DNA from 3 places in the Terriglobus tenax genome. Region 1 is predicted to be linked to each of the others. Evidence: riboswitches for the same ligand, from Rfam matches in the RefSeq annotation. Region 1 holds a riboswitch; each other region holds the start of a gene.
The links. A riboswitch is a leader RNA that binds a small molecule or an ion and turns the genes downstream of it on or off. The one in region 1 is predicted to bind cobalamin.
Positions count from the first base shown of each region.

Region 2: another riboswitch for cobalamin. It lies ahead of OHL13_RS12240 (ribonucleoside-diphosphate reductase subunit alpha); the one in region 1 lies ahead of OHL13_RS09275 (TonB-dependent receptor).
Region 3: another riboswitch for cobalamin. It lies ahead of metE (5-methyltetrahydropteroyltriglutamate--homocysteine S-methyltransferase); the one in region 1 lies ahead of OHL13_RS09275 (TonB-dependent receptor).

Region 1 covers NZ_JAGSYA010000004.1:894,136-897,406, reverse strand. Annotated here, with positions in the region: gene OHL13_RS09285 (SIS domain-containing protein) at 1-694, shown strand, start outside; gene OHL13_RS09280 (copper homeostasis protein CutC) at 869-1,615, shown strand; cobalamin riboswitch at 1,680-1,892, shown strand; gene OHL13_RS09275 (TonB-dependent receptor) at 1,919-3,271, shown strand, end outside.
Region 2 covers NZ_JAGSYA010000004.1:1,630,479-1,633,749, forward strand. Annotated here, with positions in the region: gene OHL13_RS12230 (CPBP family glutamic-type intramembrane protease) at 1-268, opposite strand, end outside; gene OHL13_RS12235 (transaldolase) at 346-1,338, opposite strand; adenosylcobalamin-variant (AdoCbl-variant) riboswitch at 1,510-1,585, shown strand; gene OHL13_RS12240 (ribonucleoside-diphosphate reductase subunit alpha) at 1,704-3,271, shown strand, end outside.
Region 3 covers NZ_JAGSYA010000004.1:1,579,668-1,582,938, reverse strand. Annotated here, with positions in the region: gene rplT (50S ribosomal protein L20) at 139-513, opposite strand; gene rpmI (50S ribosomal protein L35) at 699-896, opposite strand; cobalamin riboswitch at 1,053-1,191, shown strand; gene metE (5-methyltetrahydropteroyltriglutamate--homocysteine S-methyltransferase) at 1,362-3,271, shown strand, end outside.

The sequences.
Region 1 (3,271 bases):
TGAGGCGGATGTGGCCCTGACCACGCAGGCCGGTGTCGAAAAAGCCATCCCGGCCACCAAGAGCTTCACCACGCAGCTTCTGCTGCTGGCCTCGCTGGCCGATCAGGCTGCGAAGCAGCGCAACCTGCCTGTCCTCGGAGTCGATACGGTTGTACCCGGGCTGATCGCGCAGATGCGTGTATGGCTGCCTCGCTGGCAGCAGGTGGTTGCGGTTGCCGCAGGCCGTCTGCAGGCTGCGGAGACCTTCCTCTTCCTGGGCCGCGGAGTCCATTACGCCATTGCGCGTGAAGGCGCTCTGAAGCTGAAGGAGAGCAGCTATATCCACGCCGAAGGCTACCCAAGCGGCGAGCTGAAGCACGGCCCCAACGCCCTGGTCGGCAGCAAGACCCCGCTCGTCATGATTGCCACCGTCGACCGCAACGATGCTGAAAGCGTCCAGCGCTATGAGAAGGTGCTCCAGCTGATGCAGGACATGCGCACGCAGGGCGCGCCTATCTTTGCCGTCGCCAATGAAGGCGATGCGCAGGTGGCTGGTCTGGCGGATGCCATCGTTGAAGTCCCCGCGGCTCCGGAACACCTGCTGCCCATCCTGGAAGTGGTGCCGCTGCAGTTGTTCGCGTACTTCATGGCCATTGGCCGCGGCATTGATGTGGACAAGCCACGCAATCTCGTAAAGTCCGTCGTGGTGGAGTAAGTGTTGCAGGCCTTCCGCCGTTTGCGGTGAATCGATCGCAGGCGGCGGAAGCTTTCTTTTGTGCATCTGCAGACATTGCGGTCCCGTTACGTCTGCGGCACCCCATCCTTGCAGCGGCCTGTAGAGTGTGCTCTTCTGGTCGCTCGAGTAGCGCCAATGGGAGATCTTGCGTCAATGCAGCAGCGTCCGGTCCAGCTTGAAGTTGCCGTCGATTCGACAGCGTCGTTGAATGCCGCCCTTGAGGGCGGAGCTGACCGCATCGAACTGTGCTCGGCACTGGCGGATGGTGGCCTGACACCAAGCATCGGCTTTATCGGCGCGGCTCTGCAGGTCAGCGAAGTTCCCATCCACGTGATGATCCGCCCGCGTGCCGGCGGCTTTGTGTACACCGAGGAAGAACTGACGGTGATGCGCATGGATATTGAGGGCTGCAAAGAAGTTGGCGCTCAGGGCGTCGTCTTCGGCCTGTTGACCGGAAACAACACCATCGACGTGAAGCACACGCTGGAGATGGTGGAGCGTTCGCGGCCCATGAAGGTGGTCTTCCACCGCGCCTTCGATGTCAGCGCCGATCTTGAGGAGTCTCTGGAAGACCTGATCGCGTGCGGCGTCGATGAGGTGCTGACCTCGGGCGGAGACGCCCTGATGGAGCAGGGCATGGAGACGGTCACCTCGCTCGTCCGCCAGGCGGCAGGCCGCATCAGGCTGATCGGCGGCTCCGGGGTAACGGTTCGCAATGCCAAGCGGCTGTGGGATATTTCCGGCGTGGACTGCCTGCATGGATCGTTCCGTGGCTCGGCGGTAGCCGGCAGCCGGATCTCGATGGGAGACGAGGAGCGCGAGTTTATCCGCATCACCTCGCGCGAGGACGTGGCCCGCGTCAAGCAGATGTTGACGGCTCAGCCGTTGAACGCCGTGTAAAATCAGCAGTACACGCGAGCAACTGTGCCGAGTGATCTTCGCAGGGTCTTGCCCTGTGTCTCTAAGAAAATCGACGCGGTGAAATGTTCGGGAAGCGCGGTGAAACTCCGCCACTGCCCCGCAACTGTAAGCGCACGTCTCTCCCATGGACAGTCATCCCTTCGGAGAGGCGATCAACAGCCAGGTGTTTCCCACTGCCAAGGCGCGGGAAGGGAAACATCATCGAGTGCTGCTGGAATGCGTAAGTCAGGAGACCGGTTTCACTGTGATTAGCCAACGTTCCGAGGGGGAACCGAGGAGTCTATGACTATTCCTGCAGGCCGCGTGTGCGCGGCCCTTCTTGCCATGTTGTTGTCTGCGTCAGCGGCTCATGCCGTTGTGGTGCGCGGACGTGTTACCAACCAGCTCGGCGCCGGTGTTGCTGGCGCCCGCGTACAGCTCCTGCTTGGCCGCAATGTCGTGGCCACCGCCGTCAGCGGCACCGATGGCGAGTATGAAGTTCGCTCGTCGGAGGCCGGCCGCTTTCTTCTGCTGACGGGCAGCCCCGGCTTTGCTACCACGCCCTCCCAGAGCTTCTACGGTGGACGTCTCGATGTGCTTGAGCAGAACGTGGCCCTCCGCGTCAGCGAGCGCCAGGACGAAGTCACCGTAACGGCCACCGGCCTGCCGACAACGCTGTCGCAGACAAACTCCTCCGTCAGCCTCATCCAGCCCGACGCCTTGTGGCCGCGTTACAGCATCACGGAAGAGATGCGCCTGATGCCCGGCGTCCAGATGGTGCAGAGCGGACAGATGGGCGGCCAGACCTCGCAGTTTGTACGCGGTGGCCAGTCCGACGGCAACCGCGTCACCATCGACGGCATTCCCGCCGAGGACATGGGCGGCCGCTTCGACTACGGCAACCTCTCCAGCTTTGCCCTGGACAAGATCGAAGTACATCGTGGCCCGGACAGCGTCACCGTCGGCTCCGGCGCCACGGCCAGCGCCGTTCGACTTGCAACACGGCAGGGAACCACCATCCGCCCGGTGCTGAACTACACGGGCGACGCCGGCAACTTCCATACCTGGCGCAACCAGGGCGACCTGAGCGGTACAGCGCGGCAGCTTGATTACCTGCTCGGCTTCTCGCGTGTGGATTCGTCGAACGCTCTGCCCGGCAACCGCTATCACAATGCAACCTCGGCGGCGAACATCGGCCTCGCGCTCGGAGCGAAGACATCCCTGCGCTTCACGCTGCGCAACACCACCGCGGCTGTCGGTGTGCCGAACGCGCATGACTTCTTCGGCATCTCTGACAACTCCAAACAGGCTGACCAGATCCTGATCTCCGGCATATCGCTCGATCACCAGACCACGACGGCCTGGCACAACCTGGTGCGCTACGGCGTCACCCGTAAGCGCGAGCAGCTCTTCCAGTACTCGCCTGTGGGAACTCCGGTCACCAGCTTTGGTTACACCACCTATTACGGCAACGTCATGACCATCGCCGGAGCCAACGGCTACTCGGCAACAGGTCGTGCGGCCATGGATTACGACCTCGCGTACCCCACGCGCTCTGACCAGGTCAGCAACCGCGACCAGCTCTACTACCAGACCGACTTCCGCTTCTCGCAGCACCTCGCCGTTCTGGGTGCCTTCCGTTATGAGGATGAGCGC
Region 2 (3,271 bases), 740 kb from region 1:
GGGCGTCCGGAATGAAGCGCCAGATGCAGTACACGATGATGGACGCAATGATGAGGAAGATGACCGCAGCCGAGGGCAGCGTGGCAGGAACAGCGGCTGCACCGAAGACCGGTACAGGCAGGTGAGCCCTCCCCAGAGTCCACCAGCAGTAAGCCGCGGCTAGCCACAGGATAGGCAAGGGCGAGATACGCCAGGGTGAGTACCGGTAGGCAACCGGCAACGCGACAAACAGCACCACGAACTCAAGCAATAAAAACCAGTGGGTCATATGCAGTCGGAAAAGGTACAGACACAAAAAGGCCGCCCATTACGGACGGCCTTTCTGATGTGCTTTCACGGTGGTGCTTAGGCGGTGACCGGCTCGGCGATTTCCTTCAGACGCTTTTCGAGCAGGGCTTCCAGCTCTTCCAGGGCCTTGGAGAAGCCTTCGATGCCTTCCTTCAGTTTGTCGTGGGCCATGCGGTCCTCGGCGTGCAGCTTCTCGAAGGTGGCCTTGTCCATCGGGATCTTCTCGATCTCCATGGAAGCAGACTTGGCCGCATCCAGCTTCTTCTCGAGGGTGCCTTCCTTCTCGTCCAGCTCAGCCAGCAGCTTGGGAGCGATGGTCAGCAGGTCGGAACCAGCCAGCTCAATAATCTCGCCGATGTTGCGGAAGCTGGCGCCCATCACCTGGGTCTTGTAGCCGAACTTCTTGTAGTAGTTGTAGATCTTGGTGACGGAGATAACGCCGGGGTCTTCCGCGCCGGTGTAGTCCTTGCCGGTGTCCTTCTTATACCAGTCCAGGATGCGGCCGACGAACGGCGAGATCAGGGTGACCTTGGCCTCGGCGCAGGCAACGGCCTGGTGCATGCCGAACAGCAGGGTCAGGTTGCAGTGGATGCCTTCCTTCTCCAGAACCTCTGCCGCCTTGATGCCTTCCCAGGTGGAGGCGATCTTGATCAGGATGCGCTCCTTGCCGATGCCGGCTTCTTCGTACTGCTTGATGATCGAGTGTGCCTCGGCGATGGTCTTCTCGCTGTCGTAGGAGAGGCGGGCGTCGACCTCGGTCGAAACGCGGCCCGGAACAATCTCCAGGATCTTGCGACCGAAGGCGACAGCCAGGGTCTTGAAGGCCTCGGCGGCAATGGTCTTGTCGTCCGCGCTGGCGCCAGCCTTGGCCTTGGCGTTCTTCAGCACGTCATCGACGATGTGGCTGTAGGCAGGCATGCCGGCCGCAGCGGTGATCAGGGACGGGTTGGTGGTCGCGTCCGTCGGCTTAAACTTCTCCATCGACTGCATATCGCCGGTGTCGGCTACGACGGTCGTGAACTGCTTCAGCTGCTCCAAAAGGGTGGCCATGGGAGTCTCCTCGCTCGAATATCGCTCCCCTTAAGACTACACCTTCCACAGGGCGGGATGCGTGGTAGGACCAGTACCACGCGGTGAATTTTCATCGCACCCCGACATTTCCACACCGACCGCTACATCTTGTGTTGCTTCTGGAAAGATCGCAAGCTACTGTAGAGAAACCTCACGATGTGCAGGGGAAGCCGGTGTAAATCCGGCACTGTCCCGCAACGGTTACAGTCCGACTACCTGCCCTGAGGAATACGCATGCATCGTCCCCGCGGAGGGATGGCGTGACAGGTCGCTTTGTGCCCTTTGGGTGCCTGCTTCTTGCCCGCCATACGTCTGCCAGGCCGGTGACAAGGAGCTACCGAGCGATGGCAACTACCCTCCCCCAACCTGGCACCCAGACCAGCCTGCACGATCTGAACCCCGGTTTTCCCCCGCCCGCAAGCGAGACCCCGGTGATGCATGTCCGCAAGCGTAACGGCAGCCTTGAGCCGGTGGATGTGAACAAGATTGTCCGCGCCGTGCAGCGCTGCGCCCAGGGCTTGAACGCGGTAGACGCCATCCGCGTTGCGTCCAAGACCATCGGCGGCCTGTATGACGGCGCCACGACGCAGGAGCTGGACAAGATCTCCATTGACACGGCCGCGGCGCTGATCGCCGAGGAGCCGCAGTACAGCCGCCTGGCGGCACGCCTGCTGCTGGCCACCCTGCACAAGGAGGTCTCCGGGCAGGACCTGCACTCCTTCTCGCAGTCCATCCAGTACGGCTTCCAGGAAGGCGTCGTGAACAAGGCCGTCGCCGAGTTTGTGAAGACGCACATGCGCAAGCTGAACCATGCCGTCGACGACGGCCTGAGCGACCGCTTTGAGTACTTTGGCCTGCGCACGGTGTACGACCGTTACCTGCTGCGCGACCCTATCTCGCGCAAGGTGATTGAGACGCCGCAGTACTTCTTCCTGCGCGTGGCGTGCGGCCTTGCCGGCTCGCCCGCGGAGGCGATTGAGTTCTACCGTTTGATTGCGGCTCATGAGTACATGCCGTCGTCCCCGACGCTGTTCAACTCCGGTACCAAGCATGCGCAGATGTCGAGCTGCTACCTGCACGACTCTCCGTCGGACTCGCTGGACTCGATCTACGACACCTACAAGAACGTGGCCCTGCTGTCGAAGTTCTCGGGCGGTATTGGCCTGGCCTTTCACCGCGTACGCAGCGAAGGATCGCTGATCCGCGCCACCAATGGCCTGTCGAACGGCATTATCCCCTGGCTGCGTACACTGGACTCCTCGGTGGCGGCCGTCAACCAGGGCGGCAAGCGCAAGGGCGCCTGCTGCGTCTACCTGGAGCCGTGGCACGCAGACGTGGAGCAGTTCCTGGAGCTGCGCGACAACACCGGCGACCATGCCCGCCGCACTTATAACCTGAACACGGCCAACTGGATTCCTGACCTGTTCATGGAGCGCGTGGATGCCGACGGCACCTGGTCGCTCTTTGACCCGAAGGATGTGGCGGAGCTGCCGGACCTGTTCGGCGACGCGTTCAAGGTGGCCTATGAGAAGGCCGAAGCGGAGAAGCTATACAAGCGCCAGGTGAAAGCCCGCGACCTGTACGCACGCATGATGCGCACGCTGGCCGAGACCGGCAACGGATGGATGACCTTCAAGGATGCCTGCAACCTGAAGTGCAACCAGACGCTGGAGCCCGGCAACACGGTTCACCTGTCAAACCTGTGCACGGAGATCACCGAGGTTTCGTCCAAGGACGAAACAGCCGTGTGCAACCTGGGCTCCATCAACCTGGCTCGTCACGTTGGAGCGGATGGCGAGTTCGACTTCGCCAAGCTGGCCGAGACGGTGCGTATCGCCGTGCCGATGCTGGACCGCGTGATCGACATCAACTTCTACCCCATTCCGGGCGCGCAGGTTTCGAACTCGAAGTG
Region 3 (3,271 bases), 690 kb from region 1:
ACAGCACGATCCGGGAGGGAGCACGGCCTTCAGGCCCCCTGAAATGAGACAGCAAGAAACGGAGCTTCAGCCCCGGAGGCGGTTAAAAGCAAAAGACGCGACCGGAGTCGCGTCTTTCACCTGATTTCTGCTGGAAGCTTACGCAGCCTGCTTGGCGGCGGCGTTGGCGTCCTTGGCCTGCTGCGCCAGGGCGGTGAAGCCCGCGGCGTCATGCACGGCGATGTCGGCCAGAACCTTGCGGTCCAGCTCAACGCCGGCCTTCTTCAGGCCGCTGATGAACATGGAGTAGCTCAGGCCATTCAGCTTGGCGGCGGCGCCGATACGGACGATCCACAGCGAGCGGAACTGACGCTTCTTCTGCTTACGGCCGGTGTAGGCAAACTTAAGACCACGCTCTACGGCTTCCTGTGCTGCCTGGTAGAGCTTCGACTTTGTAAGGAAGTAACCACTTGCGCGCTTGAGGATCTTTTTGCGCCGGTCATTCCGCTTTGTGCCACGTTTTACGCGGGGCATCGTGTTTCTCCTTTTGCGTACTGTTCTAGCGGCTGGAGGTGAGAGCACCTCTTCACACGCTTGCTGCTCCAGGTCTGGTATCGGCTTTGCACTGTGTGCTCACCGAGGGGCCGGTACGCTTTTCTTGGCCCGTTGCTGCTTCCAGCGGCTCGACCTGAAATCTACTTCCAGAAGTCCACTTACGCTCAGGCGTAAGGAATCATGCGGCTGACCTTGGCATGATCGCCGTCAGACACATAAGCCGGACCGCCAAGGTGGCGCTTCGTCTTGCTGGACTTCGAGGTGAGGATGTGACGGGTCTTGGTCTGGCCGCGCTTGATCTTGCCCGTGCCAGTCTTCTTGAACCGCTTCGCCGCACCGGAGTGGGTCTTCATTTTAGGCATGTTAATCCTAGAGAATTACTGCATTGAACAACGTTTTTCAGTATACCCCAGAATCGAATCAGGGCCTCCCCATTCCACTCGGTTGCACCATCCGTAGTGCAGCCACCCTCGCTGAGCGAAGGTGGGTTCATAAGCCACCGCTTCCTCGCGGACAAGTACACTAATCCATGTGCAGGTGTTGCCGCTCACGGGCGGCGCTTAATCGGGGAAGCTGGTGAAAATCCGGCGCTGTCCCGCAACGGTGATGGGAGCTCTCTCCCAAAGTCCGAGTACCGGCCTGCCGCCACCACCGAGGAGGAGCGGATCAACCCCTCTCCCACCCCGGCGTGCGTTTGCGAATGCTGGTCTCGTGGAGTGGACCCGGCAGACGATTCCTTTTGTTTTCCGCCGTTTACGGTGGGAGGCACAAGCCTGCGCACGGGTGGTTCCATAGGCGGCAAACCCGCCGGAAGGAACCTGTACCGCATGTCTGTTCTGAATAACGCAAAGCTGAATACTGCCAATCTGGGATTTCCCCGCATGGGCCAGAACCGCGAGCTGAAGTTTGCCCTGGAGGCCTTCTGGTCCGGCAAAAGCCCGGAAGACGATCTGCTCGCCGTCGCCCGCGACCTGCGCCGCCGTCATTGGCTGTTGCAGAAAGAGGCCGGCATCGGCGTTATCCCCTCCAACGACTTCAGCCTCTACGACCAGGTGCTGGACACGCTCGTTCTTCTGGGTGCCACCCCTGCCCGCTATGGCAGCGGCCCGGTCAGCCTGGGCCAGTACTTTGACATGGCCCGCAACAGCGCCCAGCAGCCGGCGCTGGAGATGACCAAGTGGTTTGACACCAACTACCACTACCTGGTCCCGGAGTGGTCCGCCGGTCTGCACCTGATCGCCGATCCGTCGAAGGCTGTCCGTGAGTTTGAAGAGGCAAAGGCGCTGGGCATCGTCACGCGGCCGGTTCTAGTTGGCCCCATCACCCTTCTGCTGCTGGGCAAGAGTGTGGATGGCAGCTCGCGGCTGGCGCTGCTGCCGCGTCTTCTGCTGGCGTACAAGGCGGTTCTGGAGGCGCTGATTGCCGCTGGAGCTGCGGACGTCCAGATCGACGAGCCGGTGCTGGTCACCGATCTTTCCATCGAGTGGAAGCGCGCCTTCGAGGCCGCCTACGCCGAGCTGGGGCAGCTCCCGGTTTCCATTACCGTGGCGACGTATTTCGGCGCTCTGGGCGACAACCTGCAACTGGCGTCGTCGCTGCCGGTTAGCGGTCTGCACATTGACCTGGTGCGCGCTCCGGGGCAACTGGACGAGGTTCTGGCGACGCTGCCGCCGGAAAAGACGCTCTCGCTGGGCGTGGTGGATGGCCGCAACATCTGGAAGTCGGAGTTTGCGACCGTTCGGTCTCTGATTGCTCGCGCCGTCGCCGTTCTGGGGCAGGATCGGGTCGTTCTGGCGCCGTCCTGCAGTCTGCTGCACGTTCCGTTTGACACCGCCGGAGAGGATAAGCTGCCCTCCGGGCTCTTCGAAAGGCTAAGCTTTGCCGTGCAGAAGCTTGGCGAGCTGCGCGACCTGGCGACCGGGGACGAAGCCGCGTTTGCGGCGAACGCCGCGCACTTTGCCGGTCAGCGTGGCGGAGCTTCCAGCCGCGTGCAGCAGAAGCTGGCTGCACTGACGGAGGACGATTTCGCCCGTCCGCAGCCGTATCCGGACCGCGCTCCGCTGCAGCGCGAGGCGCTGAAACTGCCGCTGCTGCCAACGACGACCATCGGCAGCTTTCCGCAGACCGCCGAGGTGCGCCGCCAGCGCGCGGCCTGGCGCAAGGGGCTGCTGGACGATGCAGCCTACGAGAGCTTCCTGGAAGCCGCGACCGAGGAGTGCATCCGCCGCCAGGAGGAGCTGGGGCTGGATGTCCTGGTGCACGGCGAGTTCGAACGCAATGACATGGTGGAGTACTTTGGCGAGCAGCTGGACGGCTTCGCCTTCACCCGCAACGGCTGGGTGCAGAGCTACGGTTCGCGCTGCGTGAAGCCGCCCATCATCTACGCCGACGTAGAGCGTCCTGCGCCGATGACCGTTCGCTGGTCGAAGTTTGCGCAGTCGCTCACGCAAAAGCCGATGAAGGGCATGCTCACCGGGCCTGTGACCATCCTGCAGTGGTCCTTTGTTCGCAACGACATCCCGGAGAGCGAGACCACGTTCCAGATTGCGTTGGCGCTGCGGAAGGAGATTGCCGACCTGGAGGCGGCGGGCATTGGAGTCATCCAGGTGGACGAGCCGGCTTTGCGCGAGGGGCTGCCGCTGCGCATGGGCGACTATGCAGGCTACCTGGACTGGGCAGTGAAGGCCTTCCGGCTGGCCACCAGCGGCGTCCGGGCCGAGACGCAGATCCATACCCA